One region of the Hahella sp. NBU794 genome, then DNA from elsewhere that is predicted to be linked to it. Evidence: predicted binding sites of a transcription regulator. Region 1 holds the regulator's gene; each other region holds the start of a gene.

Region 1 (5,246 bases):
TTATCTGGTCGCTTATCAGGACGAAGCAAGCGTCCCGTTCTTCGAGGAAGAACCGCTCCTGAAAGACGAACCTGACGCATTTGTCATCAACGCGGTTTACACCACCTACAACAAAGAGGGCGCACTCACCAGCCGCCTGCAAAGCCAACTGGCGAAGCACTATCCCGATACAGACACCGGCGTACTGACGCGCCCCAATCTGGAGATCTTCCAGCAAGGGGAGAAAAGCTGGCATGTGGAGTCTCAGGAAGGCGAACTGCTGATCAAGCAGGACACCCTGAAACTGCGTGGAGACGTGGAAGTAAATGGAGCCTCCAACGACGGCGCGCCGATTCTCATGCAAACGCAAGCGCTCGACTACAACAACAAGTCACGCTTTATCAGCACCGATCAACCCGTTAAGATAACTTCAAATATCAATCAGTTAACCGCTGTCGGAATGGAGGCGGACATTGATAAAAAGCTTATTGTATTACTTTCTCAGGTAACCGGCGTTTATGCACAACCCAAGTAAACTATTCACCGCGGCGCTGTTATTGGGCCTTATTTTCGCCCCGCTTAGCCATGCATTGGACCTTCTTAACGGCAGTGACGAACCGGTGCGCATCAAAGCGGGACGCTGGGAGAGAGACGGCCAGAAAGGCATCGACACCTATATCGGCAATGTCGTTATTACCCAGGGCAAATCCAGCATCGAGGCGGACAAAGTCATTTTATACACCGACGACAATGGCATCAGCCGCTTCCAGGCGACCGGCAAACCCGCTCATTTAGTGCAGTTTGACCAAGAAAAACAAACTGAAACTCACGCTTACGCAGAAAACATGGACTATGACCGCAGCCAGAGTAAAGTCGTTATGCGTAACCATGCACGCATTCTTCAGGACAACAGCTCAGTGGAAGGCGAAGAAATTATTTATTTCACAGACAAGCGTTTAGTCACGGCAAAGGGAGCCTCATCGGGCAATCAAACCGAGCAGGTTGAAATTATCTATCATCCGCCCAAATCTAATAAACAATGAGCACTCTCACCGCCAGAAACCTGGCCAAAGCCTACAAAAAACGCCCCGTAGTAAAAGATGTGTCCGTTGAAATTCGCAGCGGCGAAATCGTGGGCCTCCTCGGCCCTAACGGCGCCGGGAAGACTACCTGCTTCTACATGGTGGTAGGACTCATCCCCAGCGACAAAGGCAGCGTATTTATTGACGAAACGGAAATTACCGGTTTGCCTATGCACGGGAGAGCGCGCAAGGGCATTGGCTATCTGCCGCAGGAAGCTTCGGTCTTCAGAAAGCTGTCCGTAGAGGACAACATCTACGCCATCCTTGAGACCAGAGCGGATCTGAGCCGCAAGGAACGTAAGCTTAAGATGGAAGAGCTGCTGCAGGAGTTTCACATCACCCATATTCGCAAAAGCCTTGGCATGAGTCTCTCGGGGGGCGAGCGTCGACGCGTGGAAATCGCTCGTGCGCTGGCTACGGAGCCAAAGTTTGTCTTATTGGATGAACCTTTCGCCGGGGTGGATCCTATTTCCGTCAATGATATCAAGCAGATTATTGAGCATCTCAAAAAGCGCGGCATCGGCGTTTTAATTACAGACCATAATGTGCGCGAGACCTTGGATATTTGTGAACGCGCCTATATTGTCAGTGAAGGATTTATTATCGCAAGCGGCGCCCCAAGTGATATCCTTGCCAACCCAAAGGTTAGAGAGGTCTATCTGGGTGACCAGTTCAAACTTTAGTTTAACCGGCGGCCTCCATCCAAGATGGACCCCAAGGCTCAAGAGCTTAGGATTAAAGCACCTAATAACTATGAAAAACTCACAAGATCTGTGCCTGAATCGGTGGTAAGCATCAGATGGTTATGAAAACTTCATTGCAGTTAAAGCTGGGTCAACAGCTGACCATGACCCCGCAACTGCAACAAGCAATAAAACTTTTGCAGCTTTCAACACTGGATTTACAGCAGGAGATTCAACAAGCGCTTGAGTCCAACCCCATGCTGGAAGTGTCTGAAGAAGACGAATCTCCCAACCACGTTCAGAACGATACGATCAGCGACATGCTCGCTAACAACTCCAGCAAGGAGCGAACGCAAGAGTCGGGCATGGATGAAGGAGGATTCGCTGAAGAGGACAACTGGTCCGATTCCATTCCGAACGACCTCCCCGTCGATACCGCCTGGGATGATGTCTTCCAGAGCGGATCAAGCAGCTACAGCGGCGGCGAAGATGACGAATACGACTTCGAATCCCGCAATAGCAAAGGCGAAACCCTGCAAGACCACCTTCTCTGGCAACTAAACCTTACCCCCATGTCCGACATTGACCGCATGATCGCTGTTGCGATAATTGATGCAGTCAATACTGACGGCTATCTCTCCCTCACTCCAGACGAAATTCATGGCGGACTGCAAACTGAGGGGGAAGAAGAAATTGAGCTGGACGAAGTACGCGCCGTTTTAAAACGCGTACAGCAATTCGATCCTCCTGGAGTCGCCACCTGCAACTTACAGGATTGCCTGCTAAGCCAGCTGAATCAGTTGCCTAAAGACACCCCCTGGCTCGGTCAGGCCAAGCTGGTGGTCAGCCACTATATCAATCTGCTTGGCAACCGCGACTACGCCCAGTTGATGCGCCGCAGCCGCCTGAAAGAAGACGATCTGCGGGAAGTTCTCAAACTGATTCAAAGTCTGAACCCAAGGCCGGGCGAAGGCATTCAGGAAAGCAATACCGAATACGTGGTTCCTGACGTTATCGTCAAAAAAGCCAACGGCCGCTGGCTGGTGGAGCTGAACCCTGAAATCGCTCCCAAGATCCGCATCAACCCTGGCTATGCAGGTTTGGTGAGACGCGCGGACAACAGCTCAGACAACACTTATTTACGCGACCAGTTACAGGAAGCACGCTGGTTTATCAAAAGCTTGCAAAGCCGTAATGAAACTCTGTTGAAAGTCGCTTCACAAATCGTCGAACATCAGCAAGGATTCCTTGAGTACGGCGAAGAGGCGATGAAGCCACTGGTGCTGCACGATATTGCGGAGGCGGTGGAGATGCATGAGTCGACGATTTCCCGAGTGACCACCCAGAAATACATGCACACTCCTCGCGGCGTATTTGAGCTGAAGTACTTTTTCTCCAGCCATGTCAGCACAGACACGGGTGGCGAGTGTTCTTCGACCGCTATTAGAGCTATTATCAAGAAGTTAGTCGCGGCGGAATCACCGAAGAAACCATTGAGCGACAGCAAAATTGCTGCGCTGCTTGGCGACCAGGGCATCAACGTCGCCCGTCGCACGATCGCAAATTACCGGGAGGCGCTTTCCATTCCGCCTTCCAATGAACGTAAGCGGTTAATTTAAAAGGAGGAATGCAGGCATAAGACTTAAATCAAATAGTCACAAATTGGATGTGCTAGTATTTTTCATGGAAGTGCAAAATTCATAATGCACCGTATATTGGCATTAGGAGCAAAGTATGCAAATGAACATCACCGGACATCAAGTCGAGTTAACTGAAGCACTGAAAGACTACGTTAACAACAAGTTCGACAAGCTCGAACGACACTTCGACAGTATCAGTAATGTCCAAGTTACGCTCTCCATTCAAAAACAGCGTCAGATTGCGGAAGCAACCATGCACATAAGCGGCGCTGACCTGCATGCCAATGCTGAACACGAAGATATGTACGCGTCAATTGACGCACTGGTGGACAAATTAGACCGCCAGATCCTCAAACACAAAGAGAAGCACGTTGATCGGATGCACGGCGCATCCGCCAGATAACAGAACATGGCCCAAACCACACTAACTATTGAGTCAATTATCTCGCCCGCCCTCACACGCTGTGGGGTGTCGGGCTCGAGTAAGAAGCGCGTTCTCGAATATATCGCCAATCTGATTGCGCAACATTTTCCGTTTTTGGACGAGAACGCCATTTTTACCAACCTGATATGCCGTGAAAGACTCGGCAGCACTGGTATCGGCCAGGGTATCGCAATACCTCATTGCCGCCTGGAAAACTGCGACCGCATCATAGGGGCCTTGCTTACACTCAAGGACAAAATCCCTTTTGACGCCATAGACAACGAACCCGTGGACCTGCTGTTCGTTCTGATCGTGCCTCAAGAGGCCACCAGCGAACACTTGGACCTACTGAGCCAGCTGGCCCAGAAATTCAATGACCGTCGCTTCTGCGAACACCTGCGCGACTGTGACAACGACGAAACCCTGTTCAGGAGGGTGCTGGAGAAATAATCCAGCTTCGATGGAAAGAGGAAGACATGAAGCTGATTATCGTAAGTGGTCGTTCAGGCTCCGGAAAAAGTACGGCGCTCCATGTCCTGGAGGATATGGGCTATTACTGCATCGATAACCTGCCTATCGGTCTCCTCTCGCCTCTCACCCAAGAGGTGCTGGACCAGGGGAAAACCCAGAATCAGCAACTCGCCGTCAGCATAGACGCCCGCAATCTTTATAGGGACCTGTCGGATTTCCCGTCGATCTACGCCACTCTGCAGGCGCACAATATCGATGTGGAAATCATCTATCTTGACGCCAATGACGCCACCTTGATCAAACGTTTTCATGCAACGCGTCGCAAGCACCCGCTCAGCAGTAAAAGCACATCACTAAAAGAAGCCATCGCCAAAGAGAAACAGCTGCTGGAGCCGATCGCCACCCTGGCGAACCTCTATATAGACACCAGCGATCTCTCCATTTACCAGTTACGGGATCAGGTTAAGATCAGGGTTATCGGGCATAAAACCCAGGAACTGGCCCTGCTCTTCCAGTCTTTCGGCTTCAAGCATGGCGTGCCGTCGGATTCCGACATGGTATTTGACGTGCGCTGCCTTCCTAATCCTTACTGGGACACCGCGCTGCGCGGCTACAAAGGCACGGATCAGGAAATCATTGAATTCCTAAAGCAGCATCCGGAACCGGAACAGATGCTGCAGCACATCATCAGCTTTCTTGAAACCTGGATTCCGCACTTCCAGAACAGCAACCGCACCTATATGACGATCAGCATCGGCTGTACTGGCGGACAGCACCGCTCCGTCTATATCTGCGAGTGCCTGGGAGAGCATTTCAAGAAAAAATATGATAATGTCCAAGTGCGCCACAAAGAGCTGGCGCAATAAGGTTTTAACAATAAGAAGCCACTGTCGCTTAACAATTAAACCGGCCTGAATCCAACATTCAGGAAACTTCAATCTTTTATACTCATCGCGCCCCATGATCC
Region 2 (5,246 bases), 780 kb from region 1:
GTCTCCTGATTGTCTATCGATTGTTGTTATTTTTGTTCGCATCCCGCGTTTCAATACCGACAGAACTGCATGCGCGAGCCCAGTATAGATATACGGCCTCGCTGGGAAAAGGTATCAATTATTTTGTGAAGAAGGCGGGCTTCGATGCCCGAATTTAAATGCGACGTAAATGACAGCCAGACTCAACAGAAACCAGCCCACGCCCCAAAGCATGCCTGAGCCGCCATAAGCCTCCCCAAGCATCACTGCGTCGGACCGCAGGTGAGAGCGTTCAATCGTATCGCTGTATATGTCCAATGGCGCGTATAACATGCTGGTGACGCCGATCACTCGCAGCACAGCGTCATTAAACGACATCGGCAGCCAGATCGCGCTCGCTATCATGGCTCCCCCCGTAGCGAGCGCAAACCCCAACGCAAAGACATCTCTTATCCACCAGGCGGCTATCGCCAATAAAGACAGGCCAAGAATGAACATCAGCGCACGATCAAGTCGGCTTAGCAGAGCCGTCAGATAAATCAGTACGCCCCAGATCAACGACCCAAGATAACCAGCGGACAACGTTAGAAACCGGTTACCGCCGCGGGATAGCACATGTCCGCCCTGGTCAACGGAAATAACCATTTCCACCACTTCCCCTCCCGTCGCCACCGTCATAATGGCGTGCGAGGCCTCATGAAAGAATACCACCAGTAATTTAAGAGGTATCAGCACCGGATAGGGCCAAAGCACCACAACCAAAAGAATAACGCCAATAAGAGGAAGGTATGCTTTGGCCAAAATAGACTCCTTTATCGCATTCAGGCTGGAATACTGGAAACGACGCTATGGACGCCTTTCGGGCTATCCGCCAATTATATTCGCCCGTTATCTTAACTGAAAAACTAGGCTACAGTGTCATACTCCATAATTTCATAAGAGTCGCTCAGGCCTATCGCTGGCGTTCCGTATCCCGCCAGATGCCAGAAGCGGGGAAACCACCCCTGGAAGGCGTTTGTCGTAGGGAACCAGAACTCGCCAAAGTTGGGATCAAAAAAGGTGACATCCGTATCGCTCCAAGCTGCGACTGCGTGAGCAAAATTAGGCCCGGCAATACCTATCATTTTGTATGACTTGGCGCTGGATGTAATAGCCCGCCCAATGTCTGCGGAAAAGTCCCTACGACGCCCTCCACGAGTGCCAGTCGATCCTCGCGACATGCCCTTGAACCAGCTTGGACCACTGGAAATATGCTTACGTCTGGTCACACCTTTAGATTGCAACCAACGCTCTGTCGCATAAGTTTGGTCTTCTCTGCCGCTGCCTGGCTGGCCCACGAGCGCTCCGGAATTCATCGTGCTCCCGATAATAAACATCTGCATAATCTGGCGGACTTTATTAGGATCGATATCTCCACCAGCGCGGCTTATCCAACCCGCCAAAGAGGTCGCCTCACCGGAACGAGCATATTTCTCTGCATTGGCGTGCACTTCCAACCACTTCGCCGCCAGCATCTCGCATATTCCGCCACTGGATTCCGGGTTGGTAAGAATTAAGCTTCTTACTGGGTTCTTCACCTGAGAAAAGCGCCAAGTGCAATGACCGCCAGCGGCTGTTGCGGAGTTCTGCACTCCCGCCACACGCAAAGACAAGATATTGTGGGCTAACCAATCGAACATAACGGGCATTTTACGTACTCCTAAATACAACTAAATCTCGTAAATAACGCACTTTCCCCAGGTATTAAGGGGTGAAACTGAAAGCGCAAAACTGCAGTCGCGACTGATGTAGATACTAATTCAGATCGACCGCCGGCTTGTATCTGGGAAAGCGCGCACAAACCACCTTTGCATTCCTAGACTTTAGTCCAACTCTTCGCGGTGGGTCAGACCAAGCAAGGTTGGACCAGCGATATCCGATCAAGTTCCCAAGGAGCTGTTATATTTAATAATACGCCCCTTCTTCATCCGTTTATTGCACAGGTGATGTTATGGACCCCAGGGAAGTGAAATCCACCGAAGACGCACGCACGCTTATCGAAGACTCCATGTTCAAGCACATAAAAGTTGGCATATTTGATATTGATGGCGTCATGCGCGGCAAATACATGTCGCGAGACAAGTTTTTATCGTCATTGAACAAAGGATTTGGCTTCTGTGATGTTGTTCTGGGCTGGGATGTAAAAGATCAGCTTTATGACAATGTTGCCTACACTGGCTGGCATACAGGCTACCCTGATGCGCAAGTGCGCATCATTCCCTCCAGTTGCCGTACGTTGCCTCTTGAAAGCGGCGGCGTATTTTTCCTCGCTGAATTTGCTGATAAAGCAGAAGCAATCTGCCCACGCGCCCTGCTCAAAAGAGTGGTCGCGAAAGCGAGAGACATGGGGCTGGAAGTCGATTGCGGTTTTGAATATGAATTCTTTGTTTTTGAAGAGACGCCTCACAGTATTCGAGAGAAATCTTTCCAAGGCCTCACTCCCATGGCGCCGTCAGAATTTGGTTATTCTGTTATCCGCAACAGTGTGGAGTCAGATACCTATTTGAGCCTGCTGCAATTGGCGGATGATATGGACTTTCCTCTTGAGGGCCTTCACGAGGAAACCGGCCCCGGCGTCCTTGAAGCGGCGATTACCCACGATGAAGCAATTAACGCCGCCGATAAAGCGGCATTATTTAAAACGTTCACCAAAATTGCGCTGCAAAAGCAGGGTAAGATGGCCACCTTCATGGCCAAGTGGTCTAAAGACTACCCAGGACAAAGTGGTCACATACATTTATCGTTAAAAGACGATAAAGGGCTGAATCTTTTTTATGATGGAGAAAGAGAAGCCCACATGAGCGCCACGATGCGCCATTTCATTGCAGGCCAACAAAAGCTGATGCCTGAACTGATGGCGATGATTGCTCCCACGGTTAACTCTTATCGAAGACTCATTCCTGGGTTTTGGGCTCCTACAGAAGCCAGCGTTGGCATAGATAACAGAACCTGCGCTATCCGAGTCATTCCTGGAGACGTACAGTCCCAACGTTTGGAGTATCGAATTGGCGCCGCCGACGCCAATCCCTATATCATCCTCGCAGCAGTTATCGCATCGGGTTTGTGGGGAATGGAAAACAAACTTGAGCCTGAATGTATGGTGGAGGGCAACGCCTACGATCAGGCTTTTCCTGAGCATCTGCAGCTTCCATCGACTTTATGGGACGCGGCGCAGCGTCTGAAAAACTGCCAGATGGCCAGAGACTTCTTTGGTTCCCCTTTTGTCGAACACTTTGCAGCGACTCGCGAGTGGGAGGAGCGGGAGTACAGGAAATATATTTCAATGTGGGAGCTGGAACGCTACTTCGAGATAATCTGAGTATAAACGTCAGCTAAGGGAGAAGAAGTTTGTAGATGTCTGGATCAGAGGAAAAGGTTCTTCCTCCGATCCAGGATCATCAAAGCTAGCCGCGACTAAATATTATTTAGCGCGCTTTCTAGCTACCAGACCAACCAGGCCCAAACCCAACAGTGCGAAAGTAGTGGGTTCAGGTACAGAGTGAACAGAGATTTTCCACTCTTCAGTTTCGCCCTGGTAGTAGTGACCAGTTGGAGTCATGCGATCTTCATAGCTACCAGTGTATTTAGTTTTCCACTGGTCATTCCAAGTACCACCGTACATGTTGGTGATGGAGTGGCTGCAGGTTACGATAGAGCGCAACCAGAAATCGCCTACGTCAGCGTTCGTCAGCGTGTACTCGCTTGAGAAGAAAGAGAAGTCAGGGTTGGTAGGCGCTTGCCAAATTCCCAGCACCGGCTCGAAATCAGTCAGTTTGTGCTCGCCGTATGCAATTTCGTCGCTAGCGTCGAATACGCCATTTTGATCCCAGTCAATCCAGGCCTTCATCAGGTCGGCGTAGTGAGTACCCACGTTTTTCTTGTGTACGCTGAATTTGAATTGAACAGTTTGGCCAACAGTCAGATCGTTACGACCCCAGCTTGCGCCGCCATCGGTAGTCCAGGAAACGCCGTAGGAATCGCCATTAGGCGCGTCAGCCAGTTCTTGCCACGCAGTTGTGTCGTGAGTAGCTGTGCCGTAAGAAGCAGGAATAGCGTATGCGCTGGCCGCGCCCAGCATTAATGGAAGGCTTGCTAGAAATGCGAGTTTCTTCATGATGTCCTCTGAACAAATGTCGGTTAAATTAATTTAGCGTAAATGCTAGTTTTTATAGTGAAGAGTCGTGCCCTTATTGTCCCCGTTATACAGCAACCCGCATGCCAACTTTTAGATCTTTGATTTATAAAGACAAAGCTTTTTTGTCTTACTGGATATGTAAAAATAATGGACTATTTTCTGAAACTAGTGCATACCGCACCGACACTCTAACGTACAAAGAAACCGGGAAATCATTTCCTTTACTCCTATCTCTCCATAGACCTCCCAAATTCAAATAGGAAACGTTCCACAAGATTTGCAAAACCCCGCGACATCCCCCAGTAATTTGCAATAATTAAAGCTGAGCAGAGGGAAATTTATTGCGACGACAAGCATAGGGAAGCAACTACCATGAGAATCATTTCACCCATTGACGGATCATTAGTGGCGGAAAGGGAACCAGCCACGGACACGCAAATCCACGCAGCGCTCGAACGCGCACTCACCGCCCAAAGAATCTGGCGCACAGTCTCCATCGCAGAGCGCGCACGCTACTGCCGTCTCGCCATTGCCACACTGGCGGCGCAAGCACAGGAGATCGCTCCAGAGATTACACTCTTGATGGGCCGTCCCGTGCGAGAGACGCCTCAGGAAATCAATGAAGCGGAAGTCTGCGCTGAGTACATGATTGATATCGCCGAAAGATATCTTGAAGACCTAATAACGCAACCAAAAACCGGCTTTCGCCGTTATATGAGACGCGAGCCTCTGGGCATAGTATTGTGTGTCGCCCCCTGGAATCACCCATACCTGGCCGCGGCCAATGCGATTATTCCTGCGCTCATGGCCGGCAACTGCGTTATTCTCAAACATTCCATACAGACGTTATTGTGTGCGGAGCGGTTCTCTCACATTTTTTTTGAGGCAGGGCTCCCAGACGGCGTATTTCAGCATTTGCACGTCAACGACGCAGATACATTACGCTTGATCAGCGACCACCGAATAAGCCATGTCTCTTTTATGGGCTCCAGTGCGAAAGGCGTCGCCATTGAACGCGCCGCCGCTGGAACATTCAAAAAGCTAACCCTAGAGTTAGGCGGCAACAATCCTGCTTATGTTTTCTCCGATGCGT
Region 3 (5,246 bases), 470 kb from region 1:
ATGAATTTATCAGGAGTGTCGCCTTGCTCTACACGCAACGCTACGTTGTACAGCAACTCTTTCTCCAAACGCTCCTTGATATTTCTACTGGTAACGTACTTACCTTCTTTACCAGCGAATGGCGAATCGTTAACCTGAAACGTCATACTGACTGTCGGCTCGTCCACGATCAACGCTGGCAGCGCTTCTGGGCGCTCAGGGCTACATAGCGTATCGGAGATATTCAGCTCATCCAGACCTGTAATACAGATAATGTCCCCAGCTTCCGCTTCAGGCACATCCACACGCTGCAGGCCGTGATAGCCCATTACTGTCAATACGCGACCATTACGTTTGCCGCCATCGCGATCAACCACGACAACAGGCGTATTGGTTTTTACTTTACCGCGCGAAACGCGTCCGATTCCGATTACGCCAACGTAGCTGTTGTAATCGAGGGCGCTGATCTGCATTTGGAAGGGGCCATTAACATCGACAGACGGCGCGGGCACCTTATCAACCACCATTTCAAACAGAGGCGTCATGTCTTGTTGCAACGCATCTGGCTCAAGCCCTGCAATGCCATTCAACGCAGAAGCGTAAATAACAGGGAAGTCCAGCTGTTCTTCTGTCGCACCCAGGCGGTCAAAAAGATCCATCACTTCACCGACGACCCAATCAGGGCGAGCGCCAGGGCGATCCACCTTATTGACGACAACAATAGGCTTCAGCCCACGAGCAAAGGCTTTTTGAGTAACGAAACGAGTTTGCGGCATCGGGCCGTCAACTGCATCAACGAGCAGGAGAACAGAGTCAACCATAGACAGAACACGTTCAACTTCGCCGCCGAAGTCAGCGTGTCCAGGTGTATCTACGATATTAATTCGGTAATCATTCCACTTGATGGCGGTATTTTTCGCCAATATAGTAATACCGCGTTCACGTTCCTGATCATTGGAGTCCATAACGCGTTCAGCGTCCATGTCCTTGCGGCCTAAAGTGCCCGACTGCTGAAGGAGTTTGTCGACCAGTGTGGTTTTACCGTGGTCAACGTGGGCAATGATAGCAATATTTCTTAATTTCTCGATCACAAAAAACACCTGCAAAATAAACAGTCATGGGCTGAGGGCGCGACATTATAGCTGACGCCTGAATCTTTTTTATACATCTTTATACACCCTCCCGAAAATTTATCTATCCTTAGCCTGATACCAAAATGGTGCACGACGCACCAAAAGCGCCCGAGAGCTTGCTTTTGCGCACCAATTCTGTGCAGCGCCATGGGTGACTTGATCGGGCCATTCCGAACGGGCTTTCACAAACCCTTTTAAAAACAATTTGTTATAAGTCAAAAATCTCTTGGCAAATAAATTGCTAATCAGGAAAACCAGAAGCAACTGACCATGAGGCGTGATAGTATTTTTGCGCTCGTTAGACTTCCCGGAACGCTCTCCCCTCCACGGGTCTGTTTCATGGTGGCGAGGATACACTACTGCAGTGTTTCGGTTTCACCTCAACATAAATAAAATCTTACGGAGTAACTGGAATGTCAGAGAAAACTCTGAATCTTATTAAAGAGCACGAAGTTAAATGGGTTGACATGCGCTTTACCGACACCAAGGGTAAAGAGCAGCACGTAACTATCCCAGCTAGCGAAATCTCTCCGGAATTCTTTCAAGAAGGCAAAATGTTTGACGGTTCCTCCATCGCTGGTTGGAAAGGCATCAACGAATCAGACATGATCCTGCTGGCGGACGATGAAACAGCGGTTATCGACCCGTTCACAGAAGAAACCACTCTGAACCTGACCTGTAACATCATCGAACCTACCACCATGCAGGGTTACAATCGCGACCCACGCTCTATCGCCCAGCGCGCGGAAGAGTACCTGAAGTCCACAGGCATCGCGGATACCGTGCTGTTCGGACCAGAGCCCGAGTTCTTCATTTTCGACAGCGTAAAATGGAAGTCCGACATCAACGGCGCCATGTATGAAATCTACTCTGAAGAAGCCGCCTGGGTATCTGGCGACGACTTCGAGAAAAACAACGTTGGTCACCGTCCTGGCGTAAAAGGCGGCTACTTCCCTGTACCTCCGGTCGACTCTCTGCATGACCTGCGCGGCGCGATGTGCGCAGCGATGGAATCCATGGGCTTGACCATCGAAGTGCACCACCACGAAGTGGGTACCGCAGGCCAGTGCGAAATCGGCGTCGGCGCCAATACTCTGACCCGCAAAGCGGACGAAGTGCAAATTCTGAAGTACTGCGTACACAACGTAGCGCATGCTTACGGCAAGACCGCAACCTTTATGCCCAAGCCTTTGGTTGGCGACAACGGTTCTGGCATGCACTGTCACCAGTCCCTGTCCAAAGACGGCAAGAATATCTTCTCTGGCGACGGCTATGCAGGCCTGAGCGACGTGGCTTTGTACTATATCGGCGGCATCATCAAGCACGCTCGCGTACTGAACGCCTTCACTAACCCTTCAACCAACGCATACAAGCGTCTGGTTCCTGGTTTTGAAGCGCCGGTTATGCTGGCTTACTCCGCACGCAACCGTTCTGCGTCCATCCGTATTCCTTTCGTGACTAACCCGAAAGCGCGCCGGATCGAAGTTCGCTTCCCAGACCCATCCGCTAACCCTTACCTGGCGTTCGCGGCCATGTTGATGGCGGGCCTGGACGGCATCCAGAACAAGATCCACCCTGGCGACGCGATGGACAAGGATCTGTACGATCTGCCAAAAGAAGAAGCAATGAACATCCCAACTGTTTGTAGCTCTCTGTCACAGGCGCTGGATTACGCAGAAAAAGACTTCGAGTTCCTGACTAAAGGCGACGTGTTCACTAAAGACATGATCGAAGCTTACATTGAGTTGAAGCGTAAAGAAGTAGAGCGTCTGGACATGACCACTCACCCAGTCGAATTTGAGATGTACTACTCTGTATAATCCGCTGCGTAGTTAACTACGACAGACTCGAAAACCCCGCGCTCTGCGGGGTTTTTTTTGGTTCCGCTTCTGCTACAGTTCAAGTAACTGGTCAATTGGGTTGAAGTTATGAAATCTCGGTTCGCTTATATCCTTCTTTCTTCTGCGCTTTTTTCTTCTTACTCAGGTTTGGTCTGCGCTGAAATCTATCGCTGGGTTGACGCACAAGGCAATGTGGAATATTCAGACCAGGAGAGAGAAGGCGCGGAGAAGGTCGAGGTCGGCCCAACCGCAACGATAACTATGCCTAAAATGTCGGAGATCCCGCCTAGTAGCGGCGATGAGCCGGAACCTGCACCGTCAAGCTATTACGCAACGCTGAACATCACCTTTCCCAGCAATGACAGCGCTTTTCATTCCGGCAATGGCGACCTGACGGTCTTGTTCACCTCAGATCCCACCCTTTATCCCAACCACAGCTACCGCGTTTCCCTGGATGGAGCTCCTATTGGAACAACCAAGGATAATTTCCTTGAGCTGAAAGGCGTCAATCGGGGAACCCATTCCGTTTCTCTTGATGTCGTTGATAATTCAGGGGTCGTTCAGAGCGCAACCCCAGTACAGTTCACCATTCATCGTCCCAGCGTAAAAAACTAGTCCGACGCACCGCACCAAAATGGCGCACAATTAAAACCTGGCGCATCCACTTTGTGCATGATGCGCCACGATCATGCACATGGCCGCAGACTTAGGTTCCGTCAAAGCCCGCTTCTGGAGCGCTTCCTAAGGGCATAGCTCACATTTGGGCGATCCGCCCCACGCCTGTGCAGAGAACCCGGTAATTCGCACCGCTTTACCGCAGTTCTGGTTTGGATATTGCATTCTCAATGCAAAAATAGGTCAACATTATGCTACCCATCGTTTTTCAGACTCGCTTACTCGAAAATCTGACCACTTCCGTGCTGGTCATTGACCCCCAGCAGCGGATTGCATTCAGTAATTCATCCGCAGAAGTGTTGCTGGAAACCAGCGAGCAAAGAGCCCATGGGGCCACCATCAAGGATTTATTGATAGAAGGCAGCTCCACGCTGACGGGCCTGGAAGAGTGCCTGCGCACAGGCCAGACCTACACCCAAAGAGAGGCGGAGTTTCTGTTGCCCTCCGGGAGCCGCCTTCTGGTTGATTACACAGTTTCTCCCGTGAATATCGTCAACGACGTCTACGTCATCATGGAGATTCAACCCCGTGATCGCCTTTTGCGCATCAGTCGAGAGGAGGAGCTACTCTCCAAGCAGGAAACTTCCCGCATATTGATTCGCGGGCTCGCCCATGAAATCAAAAACCCCCTGGGCGGCATCCGTGGAGCGGCGCAGCTTTTGGACAAAGAACTAAAGGAAGAAGGTCTGCATGACTATACCCGCATCATCATTGATGAGGCGGATAGGCTGCGTAATCTGGTTGACCGCATGCTTGGCCCCAATCGCAGCTTTAAACAAGAGCCGACCAACATCCATGAAGTGCTGGAGCGGGTTTACAGCCTCATCGAAGTAGAAAGCGCCGGCAAGATAAAGCTTATTCGTGATTACGACCCCAGCATCCCCGAATTCGCCGGTGACAAAGAACAGCTCATTCAAGCCTTCCTTAATATTTGCCGCAACGCCATGCAAGCCTTTGAGGACTACACGCCCCCTGGGTCTGACCGCCCACAAATATTACTACGCACACGCCCGCTCAGGCAGTTCACGATCGGTCATACGCGACATCGCTTGGTGGTAAGAGTAGACGTCATCGACAACGGTCCCGGCATCCCATCCGAATTCCTGAATAACATTTTCTATCCAATGGTGAGTGGCCGCGCTCAGGGGACGGGTCTGGGGCTTTCCATAACACAAAGCATCATCGGACAACATAAAGGGCTGGTTGAATGTGAAAGCCAGCCCGGCAGTACGAACTTCATCATATTTATTCCACTGGAGCCACTATCATGAGCGCATCACCCAACGTATGGATCATTGATGATGATCGTTCAATTCGATGGGTCTTAGAAAAAGCCCTGGAGCAGGCGCATCTGAATACCCGGTCATTTGAATCTGGAGACGGCGTTCTGCATCGTCTGGAACGGGAGCAACCGGATGCGATTATCAGCGACATTCGCATGCCTGGCATTGACGGACTAAGTCTGCTGGGACAGATTCACACCAGCTACCCGCACCTGCCAGTCATTATCATGACTGCGCATTCGGACCTGGATAGCGCAGTGTCTTCCTATCAAAGCGGCGCTTTCGAATACCTTCCCAAGCCTTTTGATGTGGACGACGCCGTTTCTCTGGTAAAA
Region 4 (5,246 bases), 3.2 Mb from region 1:
CAATTCCGTAAGGATGTATACGGAAGAGACGCCCGACTGCAAATGGCGTTTGAAGGCAAAACGCTAGCGCCGGAGGATAATGAATGGTTAGAGCACTAACGGTCATTGCGCTCTGTCTGCTGATGACCCGTGCTTTTGGATTTGAACCCGGTAAAGTCGACTTCAGTATCAGTTTCAAAGGCGAAACCAGTGATTATCGGGTTATGTCCGCATTTTTGCAGGCGTCAGAAGAATTTGTCTTCAAAATTAATCTGCCGGAGAGCGAGCAGATTGAAATAAGCGGCCAGGGCGATGTCGTCAAGGAGCCCGGCGATCGTTATCGCTGGACCGCTCCTGCGCATCCTGGTGTGAGTCGTTTGACTATTCGCAGGCCTTCCACCGGGGCGCAAATAACCCTGAACCTGTTTGTGTTGGTGCCGGCGAACCAAGTCGAAGAGGGGATGCTGAGTGGCTATCAGATAGGCCACTATCCCAGTGAGGCCTACCTCAACCAGGCGATCTATCTTCCGCCTCCCGGCTACCTCGAAGTCACCAAGGATATGCTGGATATCGAGCTGACGCCCAATTACCGTTTGGAGCAGTTTCTATGTCGGCAACCCTCGGAGTTCCCCAAGTTTCTGGTGCTGCGGGAAAAGCTGCTGCTTAAGCTGGAGTATTTGACGGAGCAGGTGAATGCTGCAGGTGTGCCGGTTTCTTCTTTCGTTATTATGAGCGGCTTTCGCACCCCCTACTACAACACCTCCATTCGCAACGCGATGTACAGTCGTCATCAATGGGGCGGGGCGGCGGATGTCTTTATCGACGAGGACCCCAAAGACGGCAAAATGGACGACCTTAACAAAGACGGCAAAGTCGACAAAGATGACGCGGAGTATCTGGCGCAGCTGATTGAGAAATTTGCCGAGACGCCTGAGTACAAGTCCTTCATCGGCGGGTTGGGCGTATATTCCGCTAATAGTTATCACGGTCCATTTATTCATGTGGATGTGCGGGGAGCCATGGTCCGGTGGTAAGCCGGGCCCAGTGTTGTTGTTCAGTATTGAGCACCCTGAAGTAGACCTGCTTGCTATCCTTACACTGGCGAAAAAAAGCCCGAAGCCGTGAGGCTTCGGGCCCTGCTGATGTCTATGCGCATGGAGTGCGATGAATTAGTTGATCATCAACTTGTTTTCAACGGAATCCACGTCGTCAACATTGCTGGCCAGTTTTTCCGCCAGATCCTTCTCTGCTTCTGAATCCACCGCGCCATTCAGCGTTACCACACGGCCTTCTGTATCCACATCAATATCAAGACCGGCGACGGACTCGTTGGCCAGCAGCTTCATTTTCACCTTAGCGGTAATAGTGGCGTCAGCCACGGAGCTTTTAAAGCTGTCGTTATCCGCGTTTTCCTTTTTGGCGGGCGTGGAGGCTACCTGCAATTGGTTATCCACATCCTTAACGCCTTCTACGCTCAGAGCGATCTGTTCCGCCAGCTCTTTTTCCACTTCGGAACTGACTGTTCCCACCAGCGTCGCGTTGGAGCCATTAACGGAAGCGTCAATCTCGAACGTGCTCAGGTTTTCGTTGAACAGAATGGCGGTTTCAATCTTGCCTTCAGTCCAACCGTCCTTGAAATACTTCTTCGCATCCTGGCTCATTTCTTCCGCTTTCTGACCGACAGTCTCTTCCTTCTTAACTTTGTCGCCTGCCGCGTAAGCAGGGGCCACGGTCATAGCGCCAGCCAGAGTCGCAGCGATCAGAGCAGCATAAGCAGGTTTCTTGATAAAAGTTTTTGGCGTTTTCATAACGATCTCCTTTTCTATCTTTTAAAGTCCCGGATCTCTATCGAGACCGGGTAACAGGTCTCTATGCCTCGTTGTCACTTAAGAGATAGCTAGAAGCGTGCCAAGTTATTTTTGACGAATTTAGCGCTTTTTATGCACACTTTGGCGTAAATTTGTACGTTTTTTCCGTTTGGCTGGTAATCTTGGGTAAAAGGCTTGCAGAACTTACAAAGTGTTGGGTTTTCAGGGAGCAGATTGGAAGGCGGATGCATCTATATATTATTGGAGCTATCAGGTTAGTGCTTGAAAGAATATCCTTGACGCCTCTGGTTCTGGCGAGGGCATTGTTTAAAGGAGAGTAGAGTCTTGAGTAAAGAAACGCTTCTTACTGTCAAAAGGTGGATTTCTTGGAAAACTGGTGCAATCAGCAGGGCTGCTTTTTTTAGGGCGATTGATGATTATATACAGGAAAATGATAGCCCTGAGTACCGATATATAATGCTGGCTCATCACGAAGCTCAAGATGATTATTTTGTTGAGAAGTATTTTTATGAAAATATTATTGATTTGGACAGTGAAGCGGCGCGCGATGTAACTTTTACCGCAATCATTGAAAGCTATATAGATGGGGTATTGGAAATAGATCAAGTGTCAAAAGCCTTAGTAATTTACTTTTTGAATGATGAGTGGGGGGAGTTGGAATCCCCTAGCGATGACATTAATGCTCTATATGGTCAATGGGTAGGGGGAATCTCGACTCTTGGTGATGTTGAATATTTTGAAACTTTAAAGGCTTTGATTTTGCACTACATGTCTAGAGCTTGAGGTGGGCGATTCAGTATTGAATTTGAAGCTAATCTCCCTAAGACGCTTTCCCCTCTGAACTGGTCTGGTGCCAAGTGTCAGCGCCCCTGCTATATTTAGTATCCAGGAAGGCATATCGACCGGTTTGATCATTCTTGTCTAGTAGTCAGGCGCTTAAGGGCCGATAAACCAGTCTGTCATGCAATGCCTCCGCATCCCAAGCGCATTTGACGCTATCCTGCCAAGAGGGGCTTCATGATAATTAGAAGGTTGGCGGCAAAGCTACTTAAAATGCTCCTTCCGTTTTCTTTCTACTGCGGTTTGCTACAGAACGTAGAAGCGGCGCAGCGCCAGGTAGTACTGGCCGCGACTGAGTATCCTCCTTATTACGGCGAACATTTAGAGAGTAAGGGATTTATCTCGGAGATCATCTTCACCGCCTTTCAACGAGTCGGGTATGACGTGGAGGTAAAATTTTTGCCCTGGAAAAGAGCTTATGGCATGGCGCAGGCTGGCGATTTTGATGGGGTCTACACTGGGTGGTATCGCAAAAACCGGGAGCAGTGGTTTGAGTTTTCAGATCCTCTTCCAGCCAACGAGTTGGGGTTTTATGCTCTCAGGGAGCGTAATATTTCTTATGTCTCACTGAATGATTTACAGCCATATAAAATTGGTGTGGTGCGAGGATATGTGAATCCGCCTGAGTTTGAACAGGCCAGACTGAATACCATTGAAGTCACCGAGGATCGCCAGAATATTCTTAGCCTTTCCCGTGGCTGGATTGATCTTGTGCTGATTGATAAGTTTATGGGGCAGTATATTATCAACACGGAATTTCCCGACTCCGTCAAGAAGTTCATCTGGCTAGACCCTCCGATCAAGGTGGAAAATCAATACCTGATGTTTTCTAAGAAAGCGAAGAATTTTTTGAAAACCTCACAGGACTTCAATCATGGCTTAAAGCAACTGGCGCAAGAAGGTAAGATTGACGCGATTATTACCAAACACCGGTCGCTGTGGGTAACCTCAAAAGGAAAGTGAAAGGCGTTCGTCATGGGGCATGCGCAGCAATCGTGAGCATGCGAGTCGTTATGCCTGTGAGTCATAGTCAGGCTGATAAGAAGGACTAACTTAATTGGAAATTGAACTTACCGCTAAAGAAAAACTGAATGAGCTAAGCGAGCGTTTGGGATGCAAGCTGGAAATACGAAAATTCTGGGCGGATGAGTTTAATCCAGGCTTTTATTTTCGGTTTTATGGCCTGGTTTCCGACGCTATATTCATGAAGGTGGAAGTGGCTGGCTCGTACTATTTTGGTCTACGAAATGGCGAGAAGATTGAAGAAATAGATATCTTTCCTTTCGATAATGGTGAGAGAGTTTCTCCATGTAATACCGAACATTATCTATGGGTGCATCGCGACTCGATACAATGGGACTCAGTCGAAATGGGGTATGAATGTAAATACTCCATGGCTGAGCTGTTGCTTGAGTAGAACTAATGGTTTATTTCGCAGATTTAAGAATTAAACCAAAAAGGCCTGCTACAACATGAGCAACCAGCATGATGTTGTAACGGTTGAAAGCGATGTCCTCATTGTAGCCGTGGAAGGTTGGGGCGACGGTTATATTCTCTGGCAAAGAGGGCTGACTGAGGAGGCAGGTTTTGGGAACGGAATCTATTTTGAGTGCGATAATCAATTTATTGGCGGGTTTAATTGTGTGAAAGAGTGTTTGGTCACCAATGACGGCATTCATGTAGTGCTGACAAATGGTGAATTGGCGCATTTTTATTTCATTAAAGGATTCAATAAATTTAAGGAATTGAAATCAGGTCTATTACAAATCTATCAAGGCAGTGAATACATACTTGAGTTTCATTTCTGAGGTGGGCCGTCCTCATATCTCTGAATTAGCGGCGCAAGAGGACGGCTATTATTTTGAATTGCTCCCTGCATGCTGGCTTAAGCCGCGGAAGACTCCACCTCTTCAGTACGAGTGCTGATAATCTGATCAAGCTGCAAGCCGCCTTTCGCCGCAAAATCCAATGTGCGAATTGGGAAGGGGATGAGGATATCGGCATCGTCCAGCGCCTTCTTCACGGCTACGACGCCTTTGTGCTGGGCGGTCATGAAGTCTACTTTTCCGGTGGGATAATCGATCCAATACCACACAACCAAATTGATGCTGCTGTCGCCGAAGCCGGTGGCGAATACCTGGGTTTCCGTGCCGTTGCGGTTGAAATTCAGAGCGTCGATGGCTTTGGTGATGGCCTTGGCGGCTTTGTCGATGTCGTCGGCGTAAGAAATGCCGACTTGGATTTCCAGGCGGCGTTGACGGGTGATGGAGAAGTTCGTCAGTTTGTTGGTGAAGACGGCTTTATTGGGAAGAATGACCCGTTGTCCTGAAAACGTCAGGATATGGGTATTGCGCAGATTAATCGCCTCTACGGTACCCATAATGTCTGCGGTCGCCACGATGTCTCCCACCCGAAATGGCTTGCGAACGCCCATGAATATCCCGGCGATAAAGTTCTCGGTGAGGTCCTGAAACGCGAAGCCCAACGCCAGACCAATGATCCCGGCCCCGGCGAGGAGGGAGGTGACGGTGCCTTGCAATCCCACAAAGCCCAGGGAGACGAAGACGCCGATTGCCACCAATACAATATGCACAATGG

Evidence for each region. The regulator sigma-54, encoded in region 1, starts transcription at its own class of promoters, with help from an activator protein. The targets are predictions, from matches to a motif close to TGGCACNNNNNTTGCTNT.
Region 2: a site for sigma-54 is predicted at 4,222-4,239, ahead of ACQYWX_RS02945 (PEP-CTERM sorting domain-containing protein). Genes of this name have one in related genera too.
Region 3: a site for sigma-54 is predicted at 1,340-1,357, ahead of glnA (glutamate--ammonia ligase). Genes of this name have one in related genera too.
Region 4: a site for sigma-54 is predicted at 1,873-1,890, ahead of ACQYWX_RS20235 (BON domain-containing protein). Genes of this name have one in related genera too.

The regions. Positions count from the first base shown of each region.
Region 1 covers NZ_CP192738.1:1,428,852-1,434,097, reverse strand. The annotation lists gene lptC (LPS export ABC transporter periplasmic protein LptC) at 1-514, shown strand, start outside; gene lptA (lipopolysaccharide transport periplasmic protein LptA) at 498-1,022, shown strand; gene lptB (LPS export ABC transporter ATP-binding protein) at 1,019-1,744, shown strand; gene ACQYWX_RS06410 (RNA polymerase factor sigma-54) at 1,867-3,363, shown strand; gene hpf (ribosome hibernation-promoting factor, HPF/YfiA family) at 3,479-3,787, shown strand; gene ptsN (PTS IIA-like nitrogen regulatory protein PtsN) at 3,794-4,258, shown strand; gene rapZ (RNase adapter RapZ) at 4,285-5,145, shown strand; gene ACQYWX_RS06390 (HPr family phosphocarrier protein) at 5,240-5,246, shown strand, end outside.
Region 2 covers NZ_CP192738.1:651,107-656,352, reverse strand. The annotation lists gene ACQYWX_RS02960 (M50 family metallopeptidase) at 115-780, opposite strand; gene ACQYWX_RS02955 (YopT-type cysteine protease domain-containing protein) at 885-1,667, opposite strand; gene ACQYWX_RS02950 (glutamine synthetase family protein) at 1,970-3,337, shown strand; gene ACQYWX_RS02945 (PEP-CTERM sorting domain-containing protein) at 3,440-4,132, opposite strand; gene ACQYWX_RS02940 (aldehyde dehydrogenase family protein) at 4,526-5,246, shown strand, end outside.
Region 3 covers NZ_CP192738.1:963,032-968,277, reverse strand. The annotation lists gene typA (translational GTPase TypA) at 1-1,070, opposite strand, end outside; gene glnA (glutamate--ammonia ligase) at 1,526-2,932, shown strand; gene ACQYWX_RS04295 (DUF4124 domain-containing protein) at 3,041-3,568, shown strand; gene glnL (nitrogen regulation protein NR(II)) at 3,820-4,899, shown strand; gene ntrC (nitrogen regulation protein NR(I)) at 4,896-5,246, shown strand, end outside.
Region 4 covers NZ_CP192738.1:4,642,562-4,647,807, reverse strand. The annotation lists gene ACQYWX_RS20245 (L,D-transpeptidase family protein) at 1-99, shown strand, start outside; gene ACQYWX_RS20240 (hypothetical protein) at 84-1,013, shown strand; gene ACQYWX_RS20235 (BON domain-containing protein) at 1,149-1,787, opposite strand; gene ACQYWX_RS20230 (hypothetical protein) at 2,133-2,591, shown strand; gene ACQYWX_RS20225 (substrate-binding periplasmic protein) at 2,826-3,611, shown strand; gene ACQYWX_RS20220 (hypothetical protein) at 3,706-4,065, shown strand; gene ACQYWX_RS20215 (hypothetical protein) at 4,121-4,456, shown strand; gene ACQYWX_RS20210 (mechanosensitive ion channel family protein) at 4,534-5,246, opposite strand, start outside.